DNA from 2 places in the Streptomyces nanhaiensis genome. Region 1 is predicted to be linked to the other one. Evidence: riboswitches for the same ligand, from Rfam matches in the RefSeq annotation. Region 1 holds a riboswitch; the other holds the start of a gene.
What was found. Region 1 has a riboswitch for glycine ahead of gcvP (aminomethyl-transferring glycine dehydrogenase). Riboswitches for the same ligand answer to the same signal wherever they lie in the genome.
Positions count from the first base shown of each region.

Region 2: it holds a riboswitch for glycine, as region 1 does, so the genes downstream of both, gcvT (glycine cleavage system aminomethyltransferase GcvT) here and gcvP (aminomethyl-transferring glycine dehydrogenase) in region 1, are expected to answer to the same signal.

Region 1 is NZ_JBKJFM010000060.1:652-16,200, reverse strand. Features, by position in the region: gene ACLIYP_RS15250 (glutamate--cysteine ligase) at 1-461, opposite strand, end outside; gene ACLIYP_RS15245 (hypothetical protein) at 989-1,579, shown strand; gene ACLIYP_RS15240 (DUF5999 family protein) at 1,900-2,106, shown strand; gene gcvP (aminomethyl-transferring glycine dehydrogenase) at 2,216-5,122, opposite strand; glycine riboswitch at 5,318-5,415, opposite strand; gene ACLIYP_RS15230 (PRC-barrel domain-containing protein) at 5,575-5,952, shown strand; gene ACLIYP_RS15225 (DNA polymerase IV) at 5,868-7,313, opposite strand; gene ACLIYP_RS15220 (MerR family transcriptional regulator) at 7,415-8,014, opposite strand; gene ACLIYP_RS15215 (bifunctional nuclease family protein) at 8,199-8,672, opposite strand; gene ftsR (transcriptional regulator FtsR) at 8,747-9,547, opposite strand; gene ACLIYP_RS15205 (FHA domain-containing protein) at 9,569-10,378, opposite strand; gene ACLIYP_RS15200 (DUF881 domain-containing protein) at 10,502-11,347, opposite strand; gene ACLIYP_RS15195 (small basic family protein) at 11,355-11,687, opposite strand; gene ACLIYP_RS15190 (DUF881 domain-containing protein) at 11,684-12,592, opposite strand; gene ACLIYP_RS15185 (sugar phosphate nucleotidyltransferase) at 12,713-15,208, opposite strand; gene ACLIYP_RS15180 (CDP-alcohol phosphatidyltransferase family protein) at 15,325-15,549, opposite strand, start outside.
Region 2 is NZ_JBKJFM010000029.1:16,554-32,102, forward strand. Features, by position in the region: gene ACLIYP_RS09980 (ATP-binding cassette domain-containing protein) at 1-428, opposite strand, end outside; gene ACLIYP_RS09985 (cysteine desulfurase family protein) at 641-1,810, opposite strand; gene ACLIYP_RS09990 (Dps family protein) at 1,946-2,422, opposite strand; gene ACLIYP_RS09995 (thioesterase family protein) at 2,686-3,519, opposite strand; gene ACLIYP_RS10000 (trimeric intracellular cation channel family protein) at 3,577-4,242, opposite strand; gene ACLIYP_RS10005 (ABC transporter ATP-binding protein) at 4,360-5,535, opposite strand; gene ACLIYP_RS10010 (ABC transporter ATP-binding protein) at 5,532-6,659, opposite strand; gene ACLIYP_RS10015 (ABC transporter permease) at 6,664-7,617, opposite strand; gene ACLIYP_RS10020 (ABC transporter permease) at 7,617-8,621, opposite strand; gene ACLIYP_RS10025 (ABC transporter substrate-binding protein) at 8,712-10,379, opposite strand; gene ACLIYP_RS10030 (enhanced serine sensitivity protein SseB C-terminal domain-containing protein) at 10,663-11,430, opposite strand; gene ACLIYP_RS10035 (enhanced serine sensitivity protein SseB) at 11,621-12,400, opposite strand; gene ACLIYP_RS10040 (AAA family ATPase) at 12,480-13,172, opposite strand; glycine riboswitch at 13,405-13,514, shown strand; gene gcvT (glycine cleavage system aminomethyltransferase GcvT) at 13,690-14,817, shown strand; gene gcvH (glycine cleavage system protein GcvH) at 14,948-15,325, shown strand; gene glyA (serine hydroxymethyltransferase) at 15,400-15,549, shown strand, end outside.

The DNA of each region.
Region 1 (15,549 bases):
TCGTTCAGCAGCGTGTAGCGGTCCGCGGCGGTGAGGTTCGCCGATACCAGGTCGTCCCCCGTGAGCGTCGGCAGAATACCGATCATCACAATGCGCGCGTCGACCTCGGCGGCTTTGCGGTCGGCGTAGGCCAGACCGGTGCGAAGCTCCTCGGCGAGCTGGTCCAGCACTCGCCCGGACAGCCGGTGCGGAAGGACGTTCACCTCGAGATTGAACTGCCCCAATTCCGTCTGGAAATCCCGGCTCGCAATGCGTTCCAGTACCTGCGTGTTCATCATCCGGGGCATCCCCTCGGCGTCCGCGAGGTTCAGCTCGATCTCCAGTCCCATGAGATCACGGGGGCGGTCGAAGCGCTGCTCGTCCAGCAGCCGCCGCAGTCCCTGGAGACACCGCTGGAGCTTGTTCCGGTATCGCCGGCGGTCGGACAGGGCGAACCCGCTGGCCTCGACCTTCTCGCCCATCGATGCGTCCCTCCTCGAGTGAACCGTGACCGGATGATGCCCCGCGGATGCGAGAGATAACGCCCCGTGCGACAGTGAGGGTCCGGTAAGCTGGACCCAGGCTTTCACGGGGCACATTCCCATGTCATACGTCGGGGATACGCAACCACCGCCGGTTCGCCGACATCCACCCGTTGACATCGGACCTGCGGATCCCGCCCGCAGGGAATAGCGAAAAGATACGGACGACCGCATAGTCAGCCGCTTTCCAGGTCAGCGGTCGGCCATCCGAGGACTCGCAGATGAAACACCGTCGGAAAATGTCCGGATGGCCTCTTGCCGGTAACATGCGGGACAGCTAGCCGAAACACTGGCTGAACAACCTTCGTATAAACTCCACGAAAGCGGCTGAGACGCGACCCGATGATGGGCGCGCATCCGCCGTCTCCCTCATTTCCGGCCTTCTTCACGGCCCTTCCGTACGCCGACAGCGCCGTCCGCGCCAGCAGCTGAGCACCACCGTGTCTCCGATTGAGAGGCGACCCACCATGCCCCTGCGTGTCCAACAGGCCCCGGCACCCGCTCTGCGCAGTGTGCACGCGGCCCTCGGTTCTCCCGCCGGCCTCCGAGGCGACGCCGCCCCTCCCGGCCTCCGGGCCCGGGCGGGCTCGGTGCGCCCGGACCTCTCCCTGCCGCTCCACGTGCTGGACGGGATCACCGCATCCGCCGGACCGCCCCGCACCAGGCTGACCGGCTGGCGCTTCCTGCTGCGGGACGCGCACGACGTGGTGGGCGCCGCCGACGCGATGCTCACGGCGGACGGCTGGACGTTCTCCCACTTCTGCGAGGGGCCGTTCGTCGCCTCCGCGGAGACCGCCCTGCACCGCGCCGAGACACTGCCGGTGACGTACCAGCCGCGTCTGCTGTCGATGCCGGAGCTCTACATGCTGACGCTGTGGCTGCGCGCCGGCACGGAGGCCGACGCCGCCGACGGCTCGCCCGCCCCGGCCGATCTGCTGGTGCCGCTCGCTCCGGCCCCGCCCGGGATCGCGGCGCACCGGCCGCAGCGCGTCGACGGCCTGCTGCCGCTGCTGACCCGGCGGCTGGTGCCCCCGCCCCTGCTGGGCACGCCCGCCTGATCCGCGACGGCGCGGCCCGGCGACGGGCGGAGGTGACGGTGGTGCCCCGCGGCCGTCCGGCCGCGGGGCACCACCGTCACCTCCGCCCTCTCGAACGACTGGTCGTCCACGGCTCCGGCATCACCCGAACGGATGCTTCTGGGCCGGGCGACCGCCTTCCGGGAGAGCGCGTCATCGGAACGTGAGGAGAGCCGCGGCGAAATCCCTGCGGAATCCCGGCCGCGGGACGACACTGGGGGGATCGACCGAGAGAGACGGGGGCGGTCGTGAACCACGCATCCAACCGCAGCACCACCACACCGCAGCGAAAGAACTCCACCATGTGTCAGCACCAACCGCCCTGCCCGTCAGCCGACTCCGCCGACCGGGAGGCCGCCCATCTCGTGGCGCACCACCCGGAGCAGGGCTGGAGCCTGCTGTGCAACGGCGTCCTGCTCTTCGAGGACACCGGCGAACTGCTGCCGGACGGGCAGGTCATCGCGCCGCACCGGCCGCTCGGCGCCGAGCACGTCACGACCGCCGCCTGACGGCGGGCGGGCGCCGCGCCGCGACACGGCCGCAGCACGGGGGACGGGCTCCCGCCCGCGCGGGCGGGAGCCCGTCCCCCGTCGGCGCCCGGCACCGGCCGGGGGCGGCTCAGCCGTCGTACTCGTCCATCGGGGGGCAGGAGCAGACCAGGTTGCGGTCGCCGTAGGCTCCGTCGATGCGCCGCACCGGCGGCCAGTACTTGTCGGCGGCCACGACGCCTGCCGGGAACGCCGCCTCCTCGCGCCCGTAGGAGTGCTCCCACTCACCGGCGAGCTGCGCGGCGGTGTGCGGGGCGTTGCGCAGCGGGTTGTCCTGCGCGTCCCACTCCCCCGAGGCGACCTTCTCGATCTCGGCCCGGATCGCGATCATCGCGTCGCAGAAGCGGTCGAGCTCCGCCAGGTCCTCGCTCTCGGTGGGCTCGATCATCAGCGTCCCCGCCACGGGGAAGGACATCGTCGGGGCGTGGAAGCCGTAGTCGATCAGCCGCTTGGCCACGTCGTCGATGCTGACGCCGGTGGCCCTGGTCAGCGGGCGGACGTCGATGATGCACTCGTGGGCCACCAGACCGCCCGGGCCGGTGTAGAGCACCGGGTAGTGCGGCTCCAGCCGCTTGGCGACGTAGTTGGCGCCGAGCACGGCCACCTGGGTGGCGCGGCGCAGCCCCTCGGCGCCCATCAGCCGCACGTACGCCCACGAGATCGGCAGGATGCCCGCCGAACCCCAGGGCGCCGCCGAGATCGGGCCCACACCGGTCTCGGGGCCGGCGGCGGGCTGGAGCGGGTGGTTGGGCAGGTACGGCGCGAGGTGGGAGCGGACGGCCACCGGTCCGACGCCCGGGCCGCCGCCGCCGTGCGGGATGCAGAAGGTCTTGTGCAGGTTCAGGTGGGAGACGTCCGCGCCGAACTTCCCCGGCTTGGCCAGGCCCACCAGCGCGTTGAGGTTGGCCCCGTCCACGTAGACCTGGCCGCCGGCCTCGTGCACGGCCGCGCAGATGTCGGTGATGTGCTCCTCGAACACACCGTGGGTGGAGGGGTAGGTGACCATCAGCACCGCCAGCTCATCGCGGTGCTCGTCGATCCTGGCCCGCAGGTCCTCGACGTCCACGTCGCCGTTCTCGCCGGTCCTGACGACGACGACCCTCATCCCGGCCATCACGGCGCTCGCGGCGTTGGTGCCGTGCGCGGAGGACGGGATCAGGCAGACGGTACGGCCGTCCTCGCCGTTCGCCCGGTGGTACGCCCGTACCGCCAGCAGGCCCGCGAGCTCTCCCTGGGAGCCGGCGTTGGGCTGGATGGAGACCTTGTCGTAGCCGGTGATCTCGGCCAGCCGCTCCTCCAGCTCGCGGATCAGCGTCAGATAGCCCTCGGCCTGCTCGGCGGGCGCGAAGGGGTGCAGTCCGCCGAACTCCGGCCAGGTGACCGGCTCCATCTCGGTGGTGGCGTTGAGCTTCATGGTGCACGAGCCCAGCGGGATCATGCCGCGGTCCAGCGCGTAGTCGCGGTCGGCCAGGCGGCGCAGGTAGCGCAGCATCGACGTCTCGGAGCGGTGCCGGTGGAAGACCGGGTGGGTCAGGTACTCGTCGGTGCGCAGCAGGGAGGCGGGCAGCACCTGGCCGGCGGCCTCGTCCAGCGCCTCGGCGTCCCCGGCCCCGGACTCCACGCCGAAGGCGCCCCACACGGCGGCGAGCTGCGCGCGTCCGGTGGTCTCGTCGCAGGCGATGCCGACGTGGTCGGCGTCGGTCAGGCGCAGGTTGACCCCGGCCTCGCGGGCGGCGGCGACGACCTCGGCGGCCCGGCCGGGCACCCGTGCGGTGACGGTGTCGAAGAACGTGCCGTGGACGACCTCGACCCCGCCCTCGCGCAGCCCCTGGGCGAGGACGGCGGCGTAGCGGTGGGTGCGGCGGGCGATGGCGGCCAGCCCGTCGGGGCCGTGGTAGACGGCGTACATCCCCGCCATCACGGCGAGCAGCACCTGGGCGGTGCAGATGTTGCTGGTGGCCTTCTCCCGGCGGATGTGCTGCTCCCGGGTCTGGAGGGCCAGGCGGTAGGCCCTGGCGCCGTCGGCGTCCACCGAGACACCCACCAGGCGGCCGGGCAGGCTGCGCGCGAACTTCTCCCGCACCGCCATGAACCCGGCGTGCGGCCCGCCGAAGCCCATCGGCACGCCGAAGCGCTGGCTGGACCCCACCGCGATGTCGGCGCCCAGCTCGCCGGGAGGGGTCAGCAGGGTGAGGGCGAGCAGGTCGGCGGCGACGGTGACGACCGCGCCCAGCCCGTGCGCCTCCTCGATCACGCCGCGCAGGTCGCGCACGGCGCCGGAGGCGCCCGGGTACTGCAGCAGCACACCGAAGACACCGCGCTCGGCGACCTCGGCGGGGATGCCGCCGGACAGGTCGGCGACGACGACCTCCACCCCGGTGGGCTCGGCGCGGGTCTCGATCACGGCGATGGTCTGCGGCAGGCAGTCGGCGTCGACCAGGAAGACGCCCTGCCTGACCTTGCCGACACGCCGGGACAGCGCCATGGCCTCGGCCGCCGCGGTGCCCTCGTCCAGCAGCGAGGCGCCGGAGGTGGGCAGCCCGGTCAGGTCCGCGACCACGGTCTGGAAGTTCAGCAGCGCCTCCAGGCGCCCCTGCGAGATCTCCGGCTGGTACGGGGTGTAGGCCGTGTACCAGGCGGGGTTCTCCATGACGTTGCGCAGGATGACCGGCGGGGTGAAGGTGCCGTGGTAGCCCAGGCCGATCATGGAGTCCAGCACCTGGTTGCGCCCGGCCAGGGAGCGCAGCTCGGCCAGGACCTCCGCCTCGCTGCGGGCGGCGGGCAGGTCCAGCGCCTCGGTGCTCTTGATCACCTCGGGCACGGCGGCGGCGGCCAGCTCGTCCAGCGATCCGTAGCCGACCTGCGCGAGCATCTTGGCCTGCTCACCGGCGTCGGGGCCGATGTGCCGCTCCTCGAAGGGAGTGCCCCGCTCCAGCTCCGCGAGGGAGGTGGCGGGAGGATTGCGGTCTGCTGTCATCTGGAGGCCTCCTGGTCTGCGCGACCTGCGAGGGGCACCGCGGCACGGGTGCCCGGACGGCCTCCCCCTCTGTCATCGCGACCTGAGAGCTTCACCGGCCCGCGTCCGCGGCCCGGTTTTCACCGTCGGTGAGGAGGGGCTGCGTCGTCGAGGTACACCTCGTCCGTCGTGGCCCGCCCTGCTTTCCAGAGTGACCTCACCCGCGCGGTACGTGAGCCTGAGAGATTCCGGGGAGGATTTGCTCCTTCGGCGCCTCCGGCACTGTCACCGGAGGACTCTCCCGCTCGGGGTCAACAGCCACTTCAGAGCCTACCAGCGCCCGGTGGCACCGGCCCGGCCGCGGCCCCCGCCGCCCTGCCCGGGTGGCCGATGCGCCGAATGTGCCGTTTCGTTGTTTGTGGCGACTGTTTGCGAGCAGGCGCCTCTTCGTGCGAGGAGTTGGAGGGACCGCCGTGCAGACCGACATCGACCCGCGGGATCTGATAGGCCTCAAGGCTTTCGACAGCGCAGGGCAGAAGATAGGGACCGTGGACGAGGTGTACCTCGACGACGCCACCGGTGTCCCCGAGTGGGCGGCGGTGCGCACCGGGCTCTTCAGCCGTGACGCCTTCGTCCCGCTGGAGCCCAGCGAGGTGGTGGAGGGGACGCTGAAGGTGCCCTTCGAGCGTTCCCTGGTGAAGGAGGCGCCGGACTTCGGCGTGGGCCGCCACCTCTCCCCCGAGCAGGAACTGCAGCTCTACCGCCACTACGGGCTGGGCGTGCCCGGCGCGGGCACACCCGCCTCCGACGAGGACATGACGTTCGGGCGGATCGCGGGCTCCGAGACCTGACCTTCCCACGGCGCGAGCGGCTCGGAGGGCTCCAGCTCCGGATCGTCCACCGCGAAGGTGCGCACCCGGCCCGGCGGCGACCCGGGCCGCTCGAACCTCACCGTGACCCGCCCCAGACCACTGCCCTGCACCCAGCCCGGCCCGTACCGCGCGTGCCGTACGTCCAGGCCGGGCATCCAGTGCCGTACCGCCTCCGTCTCGCTCCCGGAGCCCGCTCCGCCCCCGGTGGCGGGCGGAGCGGGCTCCGGCGGCCGGGCGCCGGACAGCCTCGCCGCGCCGGCCTGGGCGAACAGGTCCTCCTGGGTGAAGTCGGCCAGCCCGCTCACCCCGACCCCCAGCAACCGCACCCCGGCGGTGGTGTCCACGCCCTCGACGAGCCGGGCGGCCGCCTCCCTCACCACAGCCGGGTCGTCGGTCGGGCCGCGCAGCGTCTCGGAGCGGGTGAGCGTGGAGAAGTCGTAGCTGCGTACCTTGACCACCACCGTGCGCCCGGACCGCCCCGCGGCCCTCAGCCGCGCGACGCAGCGGTCGGCGAGCCGGGCGACCTCGGCCTGGATCCTGGCGCGGTCGGTGAGGTCGGTGTCGAAGGTGTCCTCGACCGAGACCGACTTGGCGTCGCGCTCGGCGACCACCGGTCGCTCGTCGATCCCCTGCGCCATCACGTACAGCGCTCCGCCGTGCGCCCGGCCCAGCAGCCGCACCAGCTCCGCCTCCCCCGCCTCGGCGATCTCGCCGACGGTGGCTATCCCCGCCCTGCGCAGGGTCTGGGCGGTGGCGGGGCCGACACCGGGCAGCGTGCGCACCGGCATCGGCGCCAGCAGCGCCCGCTCGGTACCCGGCGGGATCACCACCAGCCCGTCGGGCTTGGCCTGCTCCGAGGCGATCTTGGCGAGCATCTTGGACCCGGCCAGTCCCACCGAGCCGCTGAGCCCGGTGGCGGCACGGATGTCCCGGCGCAGCCGTTCGCCCGCGGCACGGGCGGCACCGGCCGCCCGCCGCCCCGCCTCTCCTGCCGCCCCGCCCGCCTGGAGGTCCACGAACGCCTCGTCCAGGCTGAGCGGCTCCACCAGTGGCGACAGCTCGCGCAGCAGCCCCATCACCACCTCGCTGACGCGGCGGTAGAGCCCGAAGCGGGGGGTGAGGTAGGCGGCGTTCGGGCACAGCCGACGGGCCTGGGCCATCGGCATCGCCGAGTGCACCCCGAAGACGCGGGCCTCGTAGGAGGCGGTGGCGACCACCCCGCGCGGCCCGAGGCCACCGACGATCACGGGCTTCCCGCGCAGGCTGGGCTTGGCCGCCTGCTCCACGGCGGCGTAGAAGGCGTCCATGTCCAGGTGCAGGACCGTCGGTGTCCCTCTCACACCCGTGATGCTGCCCTACGCCTCTGACAGGGGCGACCGCGGCGTCCGCCGGCCGTGCCCCGCCGGGCCGCACCGGCGGCGGTCCGGCCGCCGTGTCCGGATCACCCCGCCCGGTTGCGGCGGCGCGCCAGCTCGTCGGCCGGATTGTCCCCGACGATCGTCTCCCCGGTGTCGACCCGCTCGGCGTGCAGCTGGGACAGAGCTGCCTCGACGTCCCGCCACACCACGCCGACAGCGATCCCGAAGACCCCCTGACCGCCCTGGAGGAGATCGACGACCTCGTCGGGCGAGGAGCACTCGTAGACCGTCGCGCCGTCGCTCATGAGCGTCATCCGCTCCAGGTCCTCGACCCCGCGCGAACGCAGGTGCTTCACGGCGGCACGGATGTTCTGCAGTGACACCCCGGCGTCCAGAAGCCGTTTGACGATCTTCAGCACGACCACGTCGCGGAAGCTGTAGAGCCGCTGGGTGCCCGAGCCGTACGCCGGGCGGACGCTGGGCTCGACCAGGCCGGTACGGGCCCAGTAGTCCAGTTGCCGGTAGGTGATGCCCGCGGCCGCGCACGCAGTCGGGCCCCGGTAGCCGATCAGCCCGGGGGCGGCGCCCTGTGCGGCGGGGGCGGACCGGGCGGGGGGCCGTATGGAGGATCCGCGCAACGGATACGGATCGCCCGCCGCCCTGCTGTCGCCGGTGCTGCTCACGCCGACCCTCCGTCCTTCACGTCCCGCGGATATGCCCGGGACCTGCCCAATCGACGGTAGGCAGTCACTCGGGGTGCGTCAACGATCGCCACACTCGGCACGCCGAGTGATAATCACCCAAGGAGTGGTTTCGCGTGTCCCCGTCGCGGGAATGGGTGCCGGAATGGCCTGGCGCCGACGGCGCTCACTGGTTGCTGGTGCCGAAGTCCTCCGGAGAGATCTGGTCGAGGAACTCGCGGAACTTCTCCACCTCGTCCTCCTGCTCGTCCGGGATCGCGATCCCGGCGTCGTCCAGCACACCGTCGCTGCCGTAGATCGGCGTCCCGGTGCGCAGGGCCAGCGCTATGGCGTCGGACGGGCGGGCGCTCACCTCCACACCGCTGGCGAAGACCAGCTCGGCGTAGAAGACACCCTCTCTGAGGTCGGTGATCCGCACGGCGGTGAGCTCCTGGCCGACCGCCTCCAGGACGTCCTTGAACAGGTCATGGGTCAGCGGGCGAGCAGGCGTCATGCCCTGCTGGGCGAAGGCGATCGCTGTCGCCTCCCCCGGACCGATCCAGATGGGAAGGTACCGGTCGCCTCCCACCTCTCGCAGGAGAACGATCGGCTGGTTGGAGGGCATTTCGACCCGGACACCCACAACGTCGAGCTCGTTCACACAGCAACCCTAGGACGTGCGCGCCCCCTTTGGGTAGTCGGGCGCCCCGCGACCTGCCCATCGCCGGTGCGAAGTCAGCGCGGCCGCGCCTTCAGCGCCGACTGCACCAGGGCCGCGTGCAGCCGTACGGCCAGCGTCGCCAGTTCGCGTGCGGTCGTCTCCGCGTGCGCCCTGGTCTGGGGGTTGCGGTGCCGCCGCAGCGGCGCCACGACCTGCTCGACCAGCCCCGCCTCCCGCTCCGCGGAGGCCTTCACCACCCGCAGGTGCCGCGGCTCCAGACCGTGCCGGCCCAGGTCCGCGACGATCCGGGCGATGGCGACGGCCTCGGCGTCGTACCCGCCGTCCCCTCCGGGGCGGATCAGGCCGTACGACTCCCACTCCGCCAGCTGCTCCTCATCCGCCTCCGCGGCGGCCAGGAGCTCCGCGCGCCCCACCCGCGCCGCACGGGGACCCTCCGTGCCGGCGGGACCGTCCGTGCCGTGGTGGGCCGGGGAGGCGGCCGAAGCCCGGTCCCCCTCCGGCGCGTCGAACGGGTCGATGGCCTCCGACGGCCTCGCCGGGCCGGGCAGGGCCACCTCCTCGCCGCGGTCGAGCGCGTCGAGCTGCTCCTTGATGACCCGCAGCGGCAGGTAGTGGTCGCGCTGCAGGCGCAGCACCCGGCTCAGGCGCTCCACGTCCGCCGCGGTGAACTTGCGGTACCCCGACGGGGTCCGCTGCGGCTCCACCAGCCCCTCGGACTCCAGGAAGCGGATCTTGGAGATGGTCACCTCGGGGAACTCGTCCCGCAGCAGGTTGAGCACGGCGCCGATGCTCATCGGAGCGGACTTCGCGGCGGCGGTGCCCCTGCGGGCACCGCCGGACCGTGATTGCAGCATGGACGCCCCCGGGGCGGTGGGTCAGACGGTGCGCTGGCTCGCGAAGAAGACCAGCCGGTACTTCCCGATCTGGACCTCGTCACCGTTGTTGAGCACGACCGAGTCGATCCGCTCGCGGTTGACGTACGTGCCGTTGAGGCTGCCGACGTCGGCGACGGTGAACCGGCCGTCCGGGCCGCGCCGGAACTCCACGTGGCGGCGGGAGACGGTCACGTCGTCCAGGAAGATGTCGCTCTCGGGGTGGCGGCCCGCCGTCGTCAGCTCGCTGTCCAGCAGGAAGCGGCTGCCGGAGTTCGGCCCCCGGCGCACCACCAGCAGCGCCGAGCCCATCGGCAGGGCGTCCACGGCGGCCTGGGCCTCGGGGGACAGTGACGGCAGGGCCGTCTGCCCCGTCATCTCGGCGTCGTAGGCCTCGATGCCCGAGATCGAGATGGTGGAGGTCGTCTCCGAGGAACGCTCGGGTACGGCGCCCCCTCGCAGCGGCGCTCCGCAGTTGGAGCAGAACCGGCTCGCCTCGGCGGCGCGGTTCCCGCACCTCGCACAGACCGGCAAGTCGGCTCCTCCACCCGTACTCGAGGCTGATGGTGCCTCGGAACCTATGGGGCCGGACGCTCCCCGGTCAACAGAGACAGGGCCGTGGCCACCCGAATTGTCGCCGGGCGCGACCTCGTCACGGAAGAGCGGGCGTTCCGCCCCCTCGGCGGCGGACTCGCCGCCGCGCGGCGCACGGTGCCGGGCGCCCTCGCCGGCGTCCTGGCGCTTGCCGAACAACTTCCCAAGAAAACTCACGGGCGATTCCCCTCGCACGAAACAGACCCGCCCGTGGGGCAGGACAGACCCTCGATGCTCACGGTGGCCGAACCGGACGCCCTCACAACGTCCCTGGCCTTCGGACAGTTTCCCTTACCCGCAGGCCGGCAAGCGCGCCGACCCCCGGTTTCTTCACGCGTCGGCTCACTGCGATGACGACTGAGCGTAGTCAGGCCGCTTCGCCGATCGCAAGGCATCCACGACGATCTTCTCTGAACGGGTTATGGACACGGTGGCCTGCTCCTTCTCCAGGGACTGGACGACACCGCCCGGGATGTTGAGCGCCGGCTCGAGATCCTGCGGCACGCCGATGACCTCGAAGCGGTAGGGCGAGGCCACCTTGCGGCCGTCGATCCTGATACCGGCGCCGCTGTCGGTGAAGTGGGTGCTCGTCACCACCCGCACTCCGTTGACCTCGATGGCCTCGGCACCCGCGGCACGCAGCTCCTGGATCGCGTCCAGCAGCATGTGCGCCTCGACCGTGCCCGCGGCGTCGTTCACCGTCATCCGGATACCCGGCCCCTCGGCCGCGACCGTACCCGCCAGCACGCCCAACTGCCGTGCCCTCTCCTCGGTCTGCCGGCGCGCCTCCTCCGCCTGGTCCGAGCTGTTCTCCAGTTCGGACTTCTGGTTCTCCAGCTTCCCCCTCTCCTCCTCCAGCCGCTGGGTGCGGCTGTCGAGCTCGTCGAGGATCCGCACCAGGTCCTCCTGCCGCGCACCGCGCAGCGGGCTGTTCTCGCTGGTGGAGCGGACCTGGATGGCGAGTCCCAGCCCGAGGACGAACAGCAGCAGCGCCACGGTGAGTTGGTTGCGGTTCACCCGCGGTGGCCACAGCCCGCGGATCAGCCGTTCGCGTCCGCCCGGAGAGGGCCTCTCGCCGGCCGGGGCAGCCGGCCCGGAGGGCCCGGCGGGCCCCTCCGGCGCCGCTGCGGCCCCGTTCCGCTCCTCCTCCGGGTCGATGCCCTGCGGTGTCGTCCTGTCGTCGCTCATCGCTCACTCACGCCCGGAACACATGCCGCCGGATGGCGGCGGCATTGGAGAAGATACGGATGCCCAGCACCACCACGACGCCCGTCGACAACTGCGCGCCGACGCCCAGTTTGTCACCGAGGAAGACGATCAGGGCCGCCACCACCACGTTCGACAGGAAGGACACCACGAAGACCTTGTCGTCGAAGATGCCGTCCAGCATCGCGCGCAGTCCGCCGAAGACCGCGTCCAGCGCCGCCACGACGGCGATCGGCAGATAGGGCTCGACGACCGTCGGCACAACGGGACGGACCAGGAGTCCGGCCACGACTCCCACGATGAGGCCCAGAACGGCGATCACGATGTGCTGCCCTTTCCTGTCTTCACGGGCTCTGCCGTACGAACGGTGAGACTGGGCGCGGCCGGCAGCCGCACCCTGTCCTGGACGGAGATGCCGGTGCGGATGCCGTAGTTGTCCTGGAGCACGTCCAGGTACCGGCCGTCGATGCTGTCCTGGAAGGCGTCGCTCAGCTCCTGGCCGTCGCCCACCGCGAGCAGGGTGTACGGCGGCACCAGCGGTTTGTTGTCGACGAGTATGGCGTCGCCGGCGGCGCGGATGGCGGACAGGGCCGTCAGCCGCTGCCCGTTGACCGAGATCGCATCCGCCCCCGACTCCCACAGCCCGTTGACGACCCGCTGCAGGTCCCTGTCCCGCACCCGCCCGGTGTCGGCGAAGCCGTTGCTCTGGCGGGGTCCGCCGCCCTCGCCCGGCCCGGAGTCCTCGGCGTCGTCGACGACGAGCCTGATCCCCGGCCCTTCGACCGGCACCGCTCCGGCAAGCAGCGCGACCACTTCGCCGCGGTCGCCACCGTGTTCCTGGAGCGCCTCGCGCTGCATCGCCGCGACCTCCTCGCGGAGGCCGTCGACGCGGGTCTGCAGGCCGTCGGCGTCCCGGCTGCCGTCCTCGATCCGGTCGATCAGCTCCTGCCGCTCCCGCGCCTCCGTGGGCGCCTCGAAGCGCGCCTGGGCGGCTCCCAGCGTGACCACCAGCGCGGCCAGGACCAGACCGGCGGCCAGGACGAGCTTCCCGCGCAGTGTGCGGGGCAGGCCGGACCGGCCCTCGGCGCCGCGGCGGGCCGCCGCTTCCGCGTAGCCGTCGTCGAGGCTGTGCTCCATCACATTGGTGAGCAGCGACATGGAGGCATCGGGTCGCGCAGGCCTCGAGGGGGTGCTCCGTACGGGGTGCTGCTGCGACATGCCGCACATCGTCGCACGTCGAGGGCCGTACCGCCGAACGGGGCCTCCACAGCGCCGGAGCGCGTCCGTTCGGCGGTACGGTACCGCGGTTCCCCGGGGCCCTCGGCACCCCGGGGAACCGTCGAGCCGTCAGCGTCCGGCGCTGTCGACCACCGCCGACCACTCGTCGAGGAGTGCCTGCGCGGAAGCGTCGTCAGGCCCCTCGGCCCACAGATGGGTGACCGCCTCGGCCGGATCCGGCAGCACCATGACCCAGCGCCCGTCGGACTCCACCACGCGCACGCCGTCGGTCGTGTCGACGAAACGTTCCCCCGCGGCTTCGACGACCCGGCGCATGACCAGGCCCTTGACCGCCCAGGGGGTGGCCAGGTCGCGGCGCAGCACATGGGCCTGCGGGATACGGGCGTCGATCTGGCTCAGGGTGAGCTGGGTACGGGCCACGAGTCCGAGCAGGCGCACGAAGGCCGCCGTACCGTCGAAGACACTGCTGAACTCGGGCACGATGAACCCGCCCCGGCCGTCGCCGCCGAAGACGGTGGCCTCGTCCCGCCCGACCCTGGTGAGATCGTCCGGCGAGGTCGTGGTCCACTCCACCTGGGTGCCGTGGTAGGCGGCCACCTGCTCGGCGATGCGGGTGGTGGTCACCGGCAGGGCGACCTTTCCGCTGCGCCGCTCCGCGGCGATCAGGTCGAGCATCACCAGCAGCGCCCGCTGGTCCTCGATGATCGTGCCGCGTTCGTCCACGAGGGAGAACTTCTCTCCCACGGGGTCGAAGCGGACGCCGAAGGCCGCCCGGGCCGACGCCACGATCTCCCCCAGCCGCACCAGCCCGGCACGGCGGGTGTCCGCGGTCTCCGTCGGCCGCGACTCGTCCAGCCCCGGATTGATCGTCAGCGAGTCGACGCCGAGCCGGCCGAGCAGACTGGGCAGGACGAGGCCGGCGCTTCCGTTGGAGGCGTCCACGACGACCTTGAGACCGGACTCGGCGACACCGCTGGTGTCCACCGCCCGCAGCAGCGTCCCCGTGTAGGAGTCGAACACGCTGGCCGGGAAGCTCAGGTCTCCGATCTCTCCCGGGAACGCCCTGCGGTACTCCTGGCGGGCGTAGACACGGTCCAGCTTGCGCTGCCCCGCCTGGGAGAGGTCGGCGCCCCGCTCGTCGAAGAACATGATGTCGACGGAGTCGGGGACGCCCGGCGTCGTGCGGATCATGATGCCGCCGGCGCTGCCTCTCGCGGTCTGCTGCCGCGCCACCGGCAGCGGGACGTTCTCCAGGTCCCGGACGTCGATGGCGCTGGCCTGGAGCGCGGAGATCACCGCACGCTTCAGGGCGCGCGCGCCCCGGGAGTGGTCGCGGGCCGTGGTGACCGTCGACCCCTTCTTCAGCGTCGTGGCGTACGCCCCTGCCAGCCGTACGGCCAGCTCCGGCGTGATCTCCACGTTGAGGATGCCGGAGACGCCGCGGGCGCCGAACAGATGGGCCTGGCCTCGCGACTCCCAGATGACCGACGTGTTGACGAAGGCGCCGGCCTCGACCGTCTTGAAGGGATAGACCCGGACGTTGCCCTGGACGATGGACTCCTCGCCCACCAGGCACTCGTCACCGATGACCGCGCCGTCCTCGATCCGGGCGGCGCGCATCACATCGGTGTTCTTGCCGATGACGCAGCCGCGGAGGTTGGACTGGGGGCCGATGTAGACGTTGTCGTGAACGACGGCCTTGTGCAGGAACGCACCGCTCTTGACCACCACGTTGGAGCCGACGACCGTGTGCTCCCGCAGTTCGGCGCCGGCCTCCACCTTGGCGTAGTCACCCACGTACAGCGGTCCGCGCAGCACCGCGTCGGGGTGGACCTCCGCGCCTTCCGCGATCCAGACCCCCGGAGAGATCTCGAATCCGTCGATCTCGACGTCGACCTTCCCCTCGAGGACGTCGGCCTGTGCCTTCACATAGCTCTCGTGGGTGCCGACGTCCTCCCAGTAGCCCTCGGCTACGTAGCCGTAGATCGGCTTGCCCTCCTTCATGAGCTGCGGGAAGACATCACCGGACCAGTCCACGGGAACATCGGGGTCGACGTAGTCGAAGACCTCCGGCTCCATGACGTAAATGCCGGTGTTGACGGTGTCGGAGAAGACCTGGCCCCAGGTGGGCTTCTCCAGGAACCGTTCGACTTTCCCTTCGTCGTCGACGATGGTGATGCCGAACTCCAGCGGGTTGGGCACCCTCGTGAGACACACGGTCACCATCGCGCCGCGCTCTCGGTGGAAATTGATGAGTTCGGTCAGGTCGAAGTCGGTGAGAGCATCACCGGAAATAACGAGGAAGGAGTCGTCCTTGAGGGCTTCCTCTGCGTTCTTCACGCTGCCCGCGGTACCCAGAGGCTTTTCCTCGTTGGCGTAGGTGAGCTCCATTCCGAGCTCCTCGCCGTCACCGAAATAGTTCCTGACCAGGGAGGCCAGGAACTGTACGGTCACCACGGTCTCGGTGAGACCATGCCGCTTGAGCAGCCGTAGCACATGCTCCATGATGGGCCTGTTGGCCACTGGCAGCAGCGGCTTGGGCATACTCGCGGTCATCGGGCGAAGGCGGGTGCCTTCGCCACCGGCCATTACGACGGCCTTCATGTCGGAAGCGTCCTCCTTGAAGAGACGACATACATGCCGACTGTGCCCGGCCGAAGAGACCCGTGAATCTGTTAAAGGGCCACTCGGGTCTCGCAGCCCCCGACGAGAGTCAGGGCCTAGTCGGCTGCGGCGTCCGCCTTGACAAGTCGGCGGACTTGAACCACATAGAGGATTCCTGCCCACCAGTACAGGGTTGTACCCCAGCCTGCGAACGCCCATCCGAAAATAGCAGCCAGTGACGGAAGCCACCCGCTTCCGTCACTGAGCAGCAGCAGCGGGAAGGCATACATCAGGTTGAAGGTGGCGGCTTTCCCCAGGAAGTTGACCTGTGGTGGCGCATA
Region 2 (15,549 bases), on a different contig from region 1:
CTGAAGGCGGTGGAGGTGCCGATGTGCGGGGTGCCGAGCCGGCTGAAGACGATCCGCAGCATGGTGTGGGCGTCGGTGGCGGTGCCCACCGTGGAGCGGGAGTTGGCGCCCATCCGCTCCTGGTCGACGACGATGGCGGCGCTCAGGTTGTGCAGGCCGTCGACGTCGGGACGGCCCAGGCTCGGCATGAACGACTGGACGAAGGCGGTGTACGTCTCGTTGATCAGGCGCTGCGACTCCGCGGCGATGGTGCCGAAGACCAGCGATGACTTGCCGGATCCGGAGACACCGGTGAAGACCGTCAGGCGGCGTTTGGGGATGTTCAGGGAGACGTTCCGGAGGTTGTTCTCCCGGGCACCGCGCACCTGGATCGTGTCGTGGCCGTCGGCGGCGTGCGGCGGTCGGGGACTGGAGGAATCTGCGGGCATCCGGCTTTCCCTTGCTGCGAGTCGCGGTGGTGGTCGTGTCCCGGGCAGGCTGCCGGGCCGGCCCGCGCAAAGCGGTGCCGGGCGGTGGCCGGGCCGATGAATTGCGTACACTGTACTCGAACGGTCGGCCGCACGGACCGGTTTCGGACAGGGGCGCAGACGCCGATGCGGCCGGACCCGGGTCCGGCCGCATCGGTGAAGGGGGTTCGCGGTTACGACAGCCCGGCGCCGCGGGCGCGCTCCACGGCCGGGCCGATGGCGGCCGCCACCGCGTCCACGTCCGCCTTGGTGGAGGTGTGGCCCAGCGAGAAGCGCAGGGTGCCCCGGGCCAGCTCCGGGTCGGTGCCCGTGGCCAGCAGGACGTGGCTGGGCTGGGCGACGCCGGCGGTGCAGGCCGAGCCGGTGGAGCACTCGATGCCCTGGGCGTCCAGCAGGAGCAGCAGCGAGTCGCCCTCGCAGCCGGGGAAGGAGAAGTGCGCGTTGGCGGGCAGCCGCCCGGCCGGGTCGGGGTCGCCGCCCAGGACCGCGTCCGGCACGGCCTCGGTCACGGCCGCCACCAGCGCGTCCCGCAGGGCGCCGACATCACGGGCGAACCCCTCGCGCCGCTCGGCCGCCAGCCGCGCGGCGACCGCGAAGGCGGCGACGGCGGGCACGTCGAGGGTGCCGGAGCGCACGTCGCGCTCCTGGCCGCCGCCGTGCAGCAGCGGGGTGGGGGCCCACTGCCGGCCCAGCAGCAGTGCGCCGACGCCGTACGGGCCGCCGATCTTGTGGCCGCTGACCGTCATCGCGGCCAGTCCGGAGGCGGCGAAGTCCACCGGCACCTGGCCGACGGCCTGGACGGCGTCCGCGTGCATCGGAATGCCGAACTCGGCCGCCACCGCCGCCAGTTCGGCGGTGGGCTGAAGGGTGCCGATCTCGTTGTTGGCCCACATCACGGTGATCAGGGCGACGTCCTCGGGCCTGCGTACGACCGCCTCGCGCAGCGCCTCGGGGTGGACACGCCCCAGGGGGTCGACCGGCAGCCACTCCACCCGGGCGCCCTCGTGGTCGGCCAGCCAGTGGACGGCGTCGAGGACGGCGTGGTGCTCCACGGGGCTGGCCAGGACACGGGTGCGGACGGGATCGGCCGCGCGCCGGGCCCAGTACAGGCCCTTGACGGCGAGGTTGTCGGCCTCGGTGCCGCCGGAGGTGAGGACCACCTCGCTCGGCCGGGCGCCGAGGGCGGCGGCGAGGGCCTCGCGCCCCTCCTCCACCGTGCGCCGGGCCCGCCTTCCTGCCGCGTGGAGGGAGGAGGCGTTGCCGACGAGGCCGAGCTGGGCGGTCATCGCCTGCACCGCCTCCGGAAGCATCGGGGTGGTGGCGGCGTGGTCAAGGTAGGCCATGGTTAACCGATTCTACGAGCCGCCCGGGCCTGGACGGGAGCGAGGACCGGCCAGAGGGCCGGTCCTCGCTCCCGGGGCCCCGCCCCGGACGCCACGGGGCGGGGCGGGGGGCGCCTTCAGTCGGCCTCGGCGCCCTCAGTCGACCTTGTGCTCGGCCTGGAACATCCAGTGGTGCTTCTCGAGGTCGGCGATGACCGAGATGAGGATGTCCTGGGTAACCGGGTCCGGCTTCTCGGTGGCGTCCATGCGCTCGCGCATCCGGTTCACCACGGAGGCCAGCGCGCCGACCATGACCTCGACGGCCTTGTCGTCCTGGTGCCAGCCGCTCTCCACTCCGGTGACGGCGCTGCCGGAGGCGAGGGCGGAGGCGCGGCCGTCGGGGGCCAGGCCCAGGGCCGCGGCGCGTTCGGCGACGGTGTCGGAGTAGGTGCGCGCGGTCTCCACGACCTCGTCGAGCTGGAGGTGGATGGAGCGGAACCGCGGCCCGATCACGGTCCAGTGGACCTGCTTGGCCACCAGCGACAGATCGACCAGGTCCACCAGTGCGCCCTGCAGCGCCTCTCCGACGACCTTGAGGTCCTGGTCGGGCAGTGTGCTCTTCACGGCGTACATCCGTTGACCACCTTCACTTCTCTCACATGGGAGATTTGTTGCGTCTGGCGTTTTTCGTCCCTTTTCAGGCTACCCGTGAAGGGCTTCGCCACTCCCGCGCCACCGGCCCCGCCCGTCCGGTCGCGCACCGCGTTCGCGCCGGTCACAGCGGGTGCCGGGGCACTCGGGCGACGTCGTTACGTGTGCCCCGCGCCGCCCTCCGCATGCGGCCGCGGCCCCGGCCCCCTCACAGGAGGGGGCCGGGGCCGCGGCCGGGTCCGCGCTCAGGCCGGCAGGGCGCGGGCGAGCTGGCGGGACTGGGCGACGAGCCGGTCCTCGCTGTCCCAGACGTCGGCGTCCTCCTCCAGGAAGCCGCCGGCCAGGTTGCGGGTGGTGATGGACACCCGCACCGGCCCGGGGGCCGGGCGCCGGCGGACGTGGACGGTCAGCTCCACCGTCGGGACCCAGCCCGACAGGCCCAGCTCGAAGGCGGTGGGCGGCAGGGCGTCCACGGCCAGCAGCAGGGAGAGGGGGTCGTGGTCGCGGCCGTCGGCCAGCCCGAACCAGCCGCGCATCTCACCGCGCCCGCTGGGCGCGCCGACCGCCCAGCCGACGGTGGCCGGGTCCAGGCGCAGGTCGATCTGGTGGGTGATGGGCGGAACGGCGGACGGGTCCATGCCGTCCCTGGCCCCGAGGCAGCTCTCGTACGGCGGGATCTGCGGCGGCTTGGCGCTGGTGCGGACGTCGTCGGGCAGCGCGGCCAGATCCCCGTAGCTCGCCAGCACGCGGATGCGCTCGACCTCCTGCCCGTCCTCGTCCCGCTGGAGGAGGGAGGCGGCGCCGGTCGACAGGGTGCGGCCGGCGCGCACGGCGGTGGTGCGCACGGTCGCCGGGCCGGGCCGGGAGGCGGTGAGGTAGTGCGCGGTGATGGTGAAGGGGTCGGGGTGCGGCAGCGCGTCGCCGAGGGCGCGGCCGAGCAGGGCCAGCAGGTAGCCGCCGTTGACGGCGTGCCCGATGGTCCACTGGTCGGAGAGGTCGGCGCCGTAGACGCCCTCCCCCTGTGCGATGACGGCCGTGTCGCGATCGAACGCGCTGGTACCGATGGTTGCCTCGGTCATGGCAGTACACGGTACAGGCTTTTATTACCGGCTAGTAGCCAAGTCTCGGCAGCCCCCTCACGCCTCCTCCTCGCTCCCCTCGGTCCGCTGGCTGCGACGGTGCCAGGCCCTCGGCGCGCGCCAGTTGTAGCGCAGGGCCAGCAGCCGCAGGACGAAGGCGAGGGCGGCCGCCGCGCCGCTGGTCACCCCGTTCAGCTCCCCGGCCTTGATCAGCAGCGCCACCGCCGTCGCCCCGACGACGGCCGGCACCGCGTAGACCTCGCGGTCCCAGCGCAGCAGCGAGGGGACCTCGTTGGCCAGGACGTCGCGCAGCACACCGCCGCCCGCCGCCGTGGCCAGCCCCATGACGACCGAGGCGGTCAGACCGAGCCCGTAGGCGTGCGCCTTGACCGTGCCGGTGACGCAGAACAGGCCGAGCCCGGCCGCGTCGAAGACCATCACCGCCCGGTTGATCCGCTCCACCTGCGGGTGGAGGAAGAAGACCAGCACCGTGGCGGCCAGCGGGGTCAGCAGGTAGCCGAGGTCGGTGAAGGCGGCCGGGGGCACCGCCCCGATCACCAGGTCCCGGAAGAGCCCGCCGCCCAGCCCGGTGACCGAGGCGAGCAGCGCCATGCCGACGACGTCGAAGTTCTTGCGGACGGCGAGCAGCGCGCCGGAGACGGCGAAGACGAAGATCCCGGCCAGGTCGAGCCAGTGCTGGACGGAGGGGGTGAACAGATCCACCCCCCGGTTGTAACAGGTGCCGCGTACGCCGCACCGCCCGCCTCCGCGCTCATGGGGCGGAGGCGGGCGGTGCGGGGGGATACTGCGCCCGGGGGCCGGGAGAGCGGGGCGTACGGCTCACTCGGCCGCGGTCGCGGCCTTCTCCGTCTTCTCGTCCTTCTCCGTCTTCACGGCAGCGGGCGACCCGGTGCTCCCGGTGCTCCCGGCCGGCTCGGCCTGCCCGGCCGCTTCGGTGTGCCGGCCGTGGTGCTCGGCGTGCCCGGCCGGGACCACCTGGGCCGCGTTGTGCGTGGGGCTGATCCGGCCGTCGGCGATCTCCTCGGCCCAGTGGCAGGCCACCCGGTGCCCGCCGCCCAGGTCCCGCAGCTCGGGGCGGTCGGTCGCGCAGCGCGTCTCCTGCTTCCACGGGCAGCGGGTGTGGAAGCGGCAGCCCGCCGGCGGGTTCGCCGGGGAGGGCAGGTCGCCGGTGAGCAGGATGCGCTCGCGGCTGTCCTCGACCTCCGGATCGGGCACCGGCACGGCCGACATCAGCGCCCGGGTGTACGGGTGCCGGGGCTCGGCGTACAGCATGTCGCTGGGCGCCTCCTCCACCAGCGAGCCCAGGTACATCACCCCGACGACGTCGGAGATGTGCCGCACCACGGCCAGGTCGTGGGCGATGACCACGTAGGTCAGGCCCATCTCCCGCTGGAGCTCCTCCAGCAGGTTGATCACCTGGGCCTGGATGGAGACGTCCAGGGCGGAGACCGGCTCGTCGCAGATGATCACGTCCGGTTCCAGGACCAGCGCCCGGGCGATGCCGATGCGCTGGCGCTGCCCGCCGGAGAACTCGTGCGGATAGCGGGAGAGCGAGCCCGCCGGCAGCCCGACCCTCGCCAGGATCTTGCGGATCCTCTCCCTGCGCTCGGCCTGGTCCGCGCCGATGCCGTGGGCCTCCATGCCCTCGGAGAGGATCGACTCGATGTTCTGCCGGGGGTTGAGGCTGCCCAGCGGGTCCTGGAAGACCATCTGGAGCCGGCGGCGGAAGCGGCGCATCTCCTCGTCGGGCAGCTTCGCCAGGTCGGTGCCGTCGAAGACGACCTCGCCGTCGGTGACGTCCACCAGGCGCAGGACCGCCCGGCCCAGCGTGGTCTTGCCGCAGCCCGACTCGCCCACCAGGCCGTACGTCTGGCCCGGCTCGACGGAGAGCGAGACACCGTCGACGGCGTAGACGTGGCCGACCGTGCGGTCGAAGAGGACGCCCCTCCGCACCGGGAAGTGGACCTTCACACCGTTCAGTTGGAGCAGGCTCATGCTCCGGCCTCCTTCTCGGCCGTGCCGGCCGTCTCGACCGCGTCCTTCTCCGCCGGCCCGTCCCCCTCCGGCCCGGTGCCGTCGGCGGCGCCCGCCCCCGGCACCTCGTCCGGCTCGGGCAGCGCGGAGCGGCGCAGTTCGGCGGCGCCCCCGGAGAGCACCGGGTTGACGCACCGCACCTGGTGCCCGGGCTTGCGGGGCTCGCCCAGCACCGGGGTGCCCTGGAGGCACTCCAGCGTGTAGTGGTCGCACCGGGGGGCGAAGGCGCAGCCGTCCTCCCAGGCGATCGTGTCGTTGATGGAGCCGCGCACCGGCCTCAGCGGCTCGCCGCGCGGCGCGTCGAGCCGGGGGATGGACCCCAGCAGCCCGTTGGCGTACGGGTGGGTCGGCGCCTCGAACAGCTCGCGCCGCGCGGCGGACTCCACCACCTTGCCCGCGTAGAGCACGTTGACCTGGTCGCACAGGCCCGCGACCACGCCCAGGTCGTGGGTGATCATCAGCAGGGCGGTGCCCTCCTGGTCGACCAGTTCCTTGAGCAGTTCCAGGATCTGGGCCTGGATCGTCACGTCCAGGGCGGTGGTCGGCTCGTCGGCGATCAGCAGCCGCGGCGCGCAGGCCACCGCCATGGCGATCAGGGCGCGCTGCCGCATGCCGCCGGAGAGCTGGTGCGGGTACTCCTTCAGCCGCCGGTCGGGGTCGGGGATGCCGACCCGGTCCAGCAGGGAGGCGGCCTCCCTGCGGGCGGCCTCGCCCTTGAGCCCCCGGTGCCGGGTCAGGATCTCGGTGACCTGGATCCCGATGGGGACGACCGGGTTCAGCGAGGACAGCGGGTCCTGGAAGATCATCGCGAGCTGGGAGCCGCGCAGGTCCCGCATCCTCCTGCCGCCCATGGTCAGCAGGTCGGTGCCGTCGAAGTCGGCCCGGCCGCCGACCTTCACGCCCCTGGAGGGCAGCAGCCCCATCAGGGCGAGCGAGGTGACGGACTTGCCGCAGCCCGACTCCCCGACCAGGCCGACGACCTGGCCCTGGTCGACGTCGAAGGACACTCCCGACACGGCCTTCACGTCGCGCCGGCCGCGCTGGGTGAAGGTGACGGTCAGTTCGTCCACGGAAAGCAGGGCCATGTGATCAACTCCGCAGTTTCGGGTCGAGGGCTTCCCGCATCGCCTCGCCCAGCAGGGTGAAGCCGAGGGCGGTGACGATGATGCCCAGCGCGGGGTAGATCGCGAGCATCGGTGCGCTGTCGAAGTAGTCCTGCGCCTGGGCCAGCATGACGCCCCACTCCGGTTCGGCGGCGTCGGGGTTGCCCAGGCCGAGGTAGGACAGCGCCGCCGCCTCGATGATGGCGGTGGCCAGGCTCAGGGTGGCCTGGACGATCACCGGGCTCAGCGAGTTGGGCAGCACGTGGCCGAGCGCGATGCGCCGCTTGCGCACCCCGAGGGCCCGGGCGGCCAGCACGTAGTCCGAGCCGCCCTGCGCCAGCATGGCGCCGCGCAGCAGCCGGGCGAAGACGGGGATCTGCACCACGCCCACCGCGATCATCACGGTGGTCAGGGACTGGCCCAGGACCGCCGCGATGGACACGGCCAGCAGCAGCGAGGGCAGCGCCAGCATGATGTCGATGAAGCGCATCACGACGGTGTCGATCCGGCGGCCGACCTTGCCGCCCAGCACCAGGGCGGCGCCCGAGGCGCCGCCGATCAGCGCGCCGACGGTGAAGCCCAGCAGCGTGGCGACGATGCCGACCAGCAGGGTCTGGCGGGCCCCCACCAGCATCCGGGAGAACTCGTCGCGGGCCAGGTGGTCCAGACCGAGCCAGTTCTCGGCGCGGGGGCCGACGAAGATGTTCTGGTTGGTGAAGACCTCGCCGCGCCACAGCTGTGCGGTGGGGCTGTACGGGGCGACCCACGGGCCCACGATCGCGACCACCACGAACACACCGATGATGCACGCGCCGATCACGGCCATCTTGCTGCCCTTGAGCCTGCGCCAGGCCTCGACCCACAGACTGGCGCCCGTGGAGGTCTCGGTGGAGGCGGTGAGCTCGGCGAGCCGGTCGATCTTGTCGGTCTTGGTGCTCATCAGTGCACCCGCACTCTCGGGTCGATAAGGCTGTAGGCGAGGTCAACCAGCAGGTTGATGACGACGTACGCAGCCGCGATGAACATGATGAAGCCCACCAGGACCGGATAGTCGCGCTCGTCGATGGCGGTCTTGATGAACGAGCCGATGCCGCCGAAGGCGAAGACCGACTCGGTGAGCACCGCGCCCGACAGCAGACCGCCGGTGAGCAGGCCGATGGCGGTGACCACCGGAAGCAGCGCGTTGCGCAGCACGTGGCGGCCGCGCACCACCTGCCGGCTCAGGCCCTTGGACTCGGCGGTGCGCACGTAGTCCTCGCCGAGCACCTCCAGGACGCTGGCCCGGGTCATGCGGGTGATGATGGCCAGCGGGATGGAGGAGAGCGCCAGGGCCGGGAGCACCAGGTGCATCGCCGCGTCCCAGGCCGCGTCGAACTCGCCGGTGAGGATGCCGTCCAGGACGTAGAAGCCGGTGACCTCGGTGGCGTCGATGCCGGTGGTCTGGCGGCCGAAGCTGGGGAACCAGCCGAGCTGGACGGCGAAGACCGCCTTGAGCAGGAAGGCCAGGAAGAACACCGGGATGCAGATGCCCACCAGGGAGCCGGAGACCGCGGTGACGTCCAGCCAGCTGCCGCGCCGGCGGGCGGCGAAGTAGCCCAGCGGCACGCCGACGGCGATGGCGATGATCATGGCCGATATCCCGAGTTCCACCGTGGCGGGGAACGCCCGGGTGAACTCGTCCCACACCGGCTGGCCGGTCTGGGTGGAGACCCCCAGGTTCAGCTCGGACAGCCGCTTGAGGAAGCGGCCGTACTGGATCCACACGGGCTGGTCGAGCCCGAGGGCCGCCTCGATGCGTGCCTTGTCGGCGGCCGTGGCGCGCTCGCCGAGCATGGCCGCGGCGGGTCCACCGGGCAGCCGGTTCAGCCAGATGAACAGCAGAACCGACAGGCCCAGCAGGGTGGGTATCAGTTGGAGCAGTCTTCGTACGACGAGACGCAACACCCCGCGATGCCCCTTTCTTGGTCCTCATGGGCAGGTCCGCCCGGCCACTTCGGATGCCGTGGCCGGGCGGACCTGCGCGCGGTCATGCTTTTACTTGAAGGAGACCTCGGCGAAGTTCTCCTGCGTCAGCGGGGAGACCTTCGGGGGGTTGACGTCCTTGGCGAACGCGATGGACGGCGGGGAGGAGGAGACCGGGACACCGGGGATGTAGTCCATGATCACCTCGTTGGCCTTCTTGTACAGCTCGACCCGCTTGGCGACGTCCGGCTCGGCCTCGGCCTTCTTCACCGCGTCGAAGACCTTGTCGTCGCGGAAGCCCCACTGCTTGTCGTAGCCGGAGAACCAGGTGCCGATGAAGTTGTAGGCGTCGTTGAAGTCACCGGTCCAGCCCAGCAGGTGCAGGTCGCACGAGCCGGCCTCGGTGGCGTCCAGGTAGTCCGGGGCCCACTTCATGGGCTTGGGGTCGACGCCGACACCGGCCTTCTCCAGGTCGGACTTCATCAGCTCGTACATGTCGGCCGGGGCGGGCATGTACGGGCGGGTGACCTCGGTCGGGTAGCAGAAGGTGACCTTCAGCTTCTCCTCGCCGGCCTTCTTCAGCAGCTCCTTGGCCTTGTCGGTGCTGAACTCGTAGGTGGCGACGTCCTTCGAGTAGCCGTCGACGGTGTCCGGCATGAACTGGGTGGCCGCCACGCCGCCCTCGGGCAGCTGCGTCTTGACGACGTTCTCGCGGTCGATGGCGTGGGTGAGCGCCTGGCGGACGTCCTTCTTCTCCAGGGCCTTGTTCGCCTCCTGCGAGAAGCCCACGTAGAAGATGTTGAACACGCCGCGGACCGGGACCTGGAAGCCTTCCTTCTCCAGGGTCTTCACGTCCGAGGGCGCGACCAGGTCGTAGCCGTGGATGTTGCCGGCCTGCAGCGCCTGGCGGCGTGCGGACTCCTCGGCGATGGTGCGGAAGACCAGCTTCTCGACGCCGGCCTTCTCACCCCAGTAGTCGTCGAACCGCTCGAGGGTGACTTCCTTGTTGCCCTTGTCCCACTCGGTGATCCGGAAGGGGCCGGTGCCCGCGACCGTACCGGCCTCCTGGCTGTACTTGGGGTAGGAGATGGCGTCGTTCTCGCCGGTGGCCTCCTGCTCCTTGTACTTGTCGATGGCCTTCGGGGAGTGGATGGCCAGCGCCTGGAGGGAGAAGCCGCCGGGCAGGTTGGCCGAGGGCTCGTGGACGCTGATGACGGCGGTGTTCTCGTCCTTCGCCTCGCAGCCCTTGTAGTTGGCCTTGGGCGTGTCCTTGTCCTCGTTCTTGGCGAAGCCGCCGAAGACGGTCTGCCAGTAGTACGAGACCGCGCTGTTCTGGTACGTGCCGGTCCAGTTGAACCAGTGGTCGTAGTTCTTGCACACCGCCTCGGCGGTCAGCTTCTCGCCGTCGTGGAACTTCACGCCCTCCTGGAGCTTGAAGGTCCACTCGGTGCCGCTCTCGTCGGACTCCCACGACTTGGCGAGGCCGCCGACCAGCTCGGTGCCGCCCGGCTCGTGCTCGATCAGCGCCTCGAAGGCCTGGCGCGTGACCCGGAACGTCTCACCGTCACTCGCCAGCGCCGGGTCCAGGGAGCCCGGGTCTCCGGCGGCGCCGAAGACGAAGGTTTTCCCACCCTTGCCTTCGTCCTTCTCGCCTCGTTCACTGGCACATCCAGTGGCGATCACACCAACCGCGAGGGTCGCCGCGATCGTCTGGACGACCCTGGAACCGGTTATTCGCATGTTCCACCTCAGGGGTCGGTGACGGTTTGACTGCTGGTCGCCCGAACAGTACTGCGCCCAACCATCGGTGTGAACTGTCCGCATGTCGGTGATATAGACCTGAGACCCTGGCGCCCGAAACGGCGACAGCGCAGGTCAAAGCGTGGATACCGGACGAAACAACCGGCCGCCGGCGGGTCGCGGACCGGCGCCCGCGGGGCCCTGGGAACCCCACCGGTCCGGCCCCGCCGCAGGCCCCGCGGCGAGCCCCGCCGCGCAGGCCCGTCCGGCAGGTGGTTCCACGTCAGTAGGGGCGGGGGTAGCCGTAGCCGTGCCCGGGGGCCGCCGCGGGGGCGGCGGCGTGGGCGTCGCGGTCGAAGAACGGCCGGGAGTTGGCCCGCAGCCACATGGCGACCGGGTCGTACTCGTCCGACATCGACACCGTGGAGACCGCCAGTCCGTCCGGCACCGCGGCCACCGACTGCTGCATCATCGACCGCACCGACTCCACCGCCTGCGGCGCGGAGTCGTACAGGTCGAGGCCGATCACCAGTTGCGGCGCGCCCAGGGCGGGCTGCACCCAGGCCCGGCGCAGGGTGCGCACGGCGGGCGTGCGGTGGGCGTTGTGCACCAGCTGGGCGTAGAAGTGCGGTACGTCCACGGTCGGTTCACCGATGCGAAGCGGCCCGGCCGGCAGCCTCTCCAGCCCGCCCGCGATCCGGCGCAGGTCCAGCCAGGGGACGCCGACGCCGCCGCCGGGCGCGTGCGGGTTGAGCCACAGCCCCCAGCGGTCGGGGAAGAGGGCGGCGGCGATCTCGCGTCCGCCGACCACCTCGTGGTCCCTGGTCCAGCCGGAGGCGGCCAGTTCCTGCTCGGAGGTCACGCAGGGCGCGTAGCCGTGCCCGGCGACCTCCATGTTCCCGTACTGGGCGTCGGGGGACCCGGCCCGGCCGTGCCAGAGCAGCATCCACACCCGGCCGGAGGCGAGGGCGTGCAGCAGCGATTCATAGGTGTCGTACCGCCCGGGCGCCACCTGCCGCAGCAGCTGCTCAACGCTTCCACCCGCGCTCACGTGGGCCGCCCCTTCTCGCGTCGTCCTCGCTCACCGGGCCGCGCGCGCGTCCCGTCCCGACATCCAACCAGCTTACGGTCCGCGCCCGACAGTGCCCGGACCACTCGGCCGTCCGCGGACGCGGACGCCCCGGCGGCGGACGGGCCGGCTTCCCGGTCGCGGCCGCCCGGGACACCGTGCGGCCCGGACGTCAGTACGGCTGGTCCTGGCGGTTGTAGAAGGGCCGCACGCACTGGCGCATCCAGTCCACGACCGGGTCCTGGGCCGCGTCCAGCAGCACCATCTGCACCGGCCAGCGCACCGGCTCCCGGCCCAGCGCGCGGCCGAGCGCGTCGTGCGCCGCGACGCGGGCCTGCGGGTCCAGCAGGTCCAGCTCCACTCCGACGAACAGCGCGGGCGGGTCGCCCTCGACGCTGGCCAGGCCGCGGCGCGCGGTGCGGACCTGCGGCAGCACCGCGAACTCCCCGGCCGCGGCGGCCAGGAAGTCCACCGGCTCCTCCTGCCAGTCGGGCTCGAAGAGCCGGACCCGGGCACCGCTCGCCATCCCCGGAATCCCCTCGCCCCCGCCCTCCCGGCACAGTTCGGCCACGGCGGCCGGGGGCAGGGGGACGCCGACGGTGCCCTCGGGGTTGACCGCGATGCCCACCTGCGGCGGCAGGCCGCGGGCGAACTCCCGCGCGGGCGCGACGGCGAAGGACAGGTGCGAGCCGACGCACTGCAGGAACTGCTGCTCGGAGCTGAAGACGGGGACGTAGGGCGCTCCGTCGAGCTGGATCGTGGGCAGGTCCAGGTTGGGACTCGTCGGCCCGCCGCCCTCGGGCAGCGGCACCCACAGACTGCTGCGCCCGAGCACCTCCAGCAGCCGGGCGCCCGCTCCGGGGGCGCCGAGGGAGGCGGCGAGGGTCTCCTCCAGCTCGTTGCCGGGCCAGCCGCCGCCGTGCCCCGGTCCGTACTGCTGCGGGATGGTCATGGGAAAACCCTATCGGCACCGGGCGGGTGCGTCCGTCCGTCGTCCGCGCCCGCATCCCGGGGGGCGCGGACGGCGGGAGTCAGTCGAACACCACCCCGCGCAGCGCCCCCGCCGCCGTCCGGTCCAGCAGCACCGAGGCGACGCAGCCCGGGGGCAGCCGTCCGGCCTCCGCGTCCGCCACCAGGCGGCGCACCGCCCGCCGGTGCCGGGCGAAGGCGTACGCCGACACCCCGCGCCCCCGCTCCGCCTGCCCGGCCAGCGCCACCCGGGCCGGCACGTCCAGCAGCAGCAGGTGCACGGCCCGCCCGCGCCGCCGCGCGTCCAGGGCCAGCCAGCGGCGCACCCAGCCCTGGGCGCCGCAGTCGTGCACCACCACCCCGGCTCCCGAGGCCAGGGCCCGCCGCAGCGCCAGGTAGTGGGCGATCCTCACCAGGGGGCGGTAGACGGCGTACGGCAGCCGGGCGGGCATCCGCCGCTCCCAGCGCTCCCGCATGTCCTGGGAGTCGATCCGCACCACCGCGGCGTCCTCGGCGACCACGCGGCGGATCAGGGTGGACTTGCCGCTGCCCGGCAGCCCGGAGACGACGACCCGGTCGCCCGCGGGGAAGCGCAGGACCCGCACCGCCGCGGTGCCGCGCAGATCGCGGCCGCCCGCTCTCCCCGCCGCCGCGGGCGCCGCCCTGTCCGCCGCCCTGTCCGCCGCCTTCCCCGGCGCCGTCGCGGTCCTGCGCCGGGGCGGCGCCCCGCCCTGTGCCGTACAAGCACTCTCCAGGCTGCTCACCGGATACGTCCTCCCCGCTTTCGCGCCACGCGCTCGCGGCGTCACCCTGAGCGTGTCAAGAAGGATGACGGCGGACAAGGTGGCCGCTCACCAGGTGTGTCACGGCGCCGTACCCGTCTGGTCACCCCTCCGGCCCCGGACGTGGCGGCGCGGCTTCGCGCCCGCCCGGGGCGGTGTGCGCCGGGCGTGCGATGATGAGCGTGTCAACTGCATACCGGCCGATCGAGTCCGCACGGGAGAGCTCCCGGAAAACGCTGGTCACGACGGTTTCCGGGGCGCCGAAGGAGCAAGTCCTCCCTTGAATCTCTCAGGCCCCGATACCGTGTGGACGAGGCAGATCTGAAAAGCGGGCGGCCCCCGAGCGGAGCCGTCCCACCCAAGGTGCAAGCCGTGGCCCGCCCGTGCGGACTCGCGGCGAACCTCTCAGGTTCCGATGACAGATGGGGAGGGCGTGTCCTTCCCGCCGTCCTCGCACGACATCGCCACCTCACCTGGGAGCCTGCCGACCATGAGTGATTCCCCCCGCCGTACCGCCCTCGACTCCGTGCACCGCGCCCTGGGCGCGACCATGACGGACTTCGCGGGCTGGGAGATGCCGCTGCGCTACGGCAGCGAGCGCGACGAGCACAACGCCGTGCGCACCCGCGCCGGCCTGTTCGACCTGAGCCACATGGGCGAGATCACCGTCACCGGCCCGCAGGCCGGCGAGCTGCTGGACCGCGCCCTGGTCGGCCATCTGTCCGCCGTCCCCGTGGGCCGGGCGCGCTACACCATGATCTGCGACGAGTCCGGCGGCATCCTCGACGACCTGATCGTCTACCGGCTGGGCGAGGAGGAGTACCTGGTCGTCGCCAACGCCTCCAACGCCCAGGTGGTGCTGGACGCCCTCACCGAACGGCTCGGCGCCTCCGGTCTCACGGGCGCCGCCGTGCGCGACGACCGCGACGCCTACGCCCTCCTGGCCGTCCAGGGGCCCCAGGCTCCCGCCGTCCTGGCCGAGCTCACCGACGCCGACCTCGACGGCCTGAAGTACTACGCCGGGCTGCCCGGCACGGTGGCGGGCGTGGAGGCGCTGATCGCACGCACCGGCTACACCGGCGAGGACGGCTTCGAGCTGTTCGTCGCCCCGGGCGACGCCGAGGTGCTGTGGCGGGCGCTGACCGAGGCCGGCGCGGACGCGGGCCTGGTGCCGTGCGGGCTGTCCTGCCGCGACACGCTGCGGCTGGAGGCGGGCATGCCGCTGTACGGGCACGAGCTGACCCGCTCCACCACCCCCTTCGACGCCGGACTCGGCCGCGTGGTGAAGTTCGACAAGCCCGGCGACTTCACCGGCCGTGCCGCCCTGGAGGCCGCCGCCGGGCGGGCCGCCGAGAACCCGCCGCGCAAGCTGGTCGGCCTGGTCGCCTCCGGCCGCCGGGTGCCGCGCGCGGGGTACGCGGTGGTCGGCGCGGACGGCTCGGTGATCGGCGAGGTCACCTCCGGCGCCCCCTCCCCCACGCTGGGCAGGCCGATCGCCATGGCGTACGTGGACGCCGCCCACGCCGCCCCGGGCACCGGGGGTGTGGCGGTGGACATCCGCGGTACGCATGAGCCCTACGAGGTCGTCGCGCTGCCGTTCTACCGGCGCGAACGCTGACGGCCCCGGCCGCCCCGCACCACCAGCCGCACCGCCCCCCGTACCACCAACCGCACCACCCGCCCGGGACACCGTCCCACCTGGCAAGACCCGTTTCTCACACCGCATCCCCGATCAGGAGAATCACGCCATGAGCAACCCCCAGCAGCTGCGCTACAGCAAGGAGCACGAGTGGCTGTCGGCCGCCGAGGACGGCGTCTCGACGATCGGCATCACCGAGCACGCGGCGAACGCGCTCGGCGACGTCGTCTTCGTACAGCTCCCGGAGGTCGGCGACACGGTGACCGCGGGCGAACCCTGCGGCGAGCTGGAGTCGACCAAGTCGGTCAGCGACCTGTACGCGCCGGTCACCGGTGAGGTCACCGAGGTCAACCAGGACGTGGTGGACGACCCGGCGCTGGTGAACTCCGCCCCCTACGAGGGCGGTTGGCTGTTCAAGGTCCGGGTGGCGGACGAGCCGGGGGACCTGCTGTCCGCCGACGAGTACGCCGCCTTCACCGGCGAGTGAGCGGCGGCCCGCCCGCCTCCTCCACGCCCGGATCCGCCGTCCGCCGCCAGCCCACCACGATCGGAAAGACCCGGATGTCGCTTCTGAACAGTTCCCTGCACGAGGTCGATCCCGACGTCGCCGCAGCCGTCGACGCCGAGCTGCGCCGCCAGCAGACCACCCTGGAGATGATCGCCTCGGAGAACTTCGCCCCGGTCGCCGCGCTCCAGGCCCAGGGCTCGGTC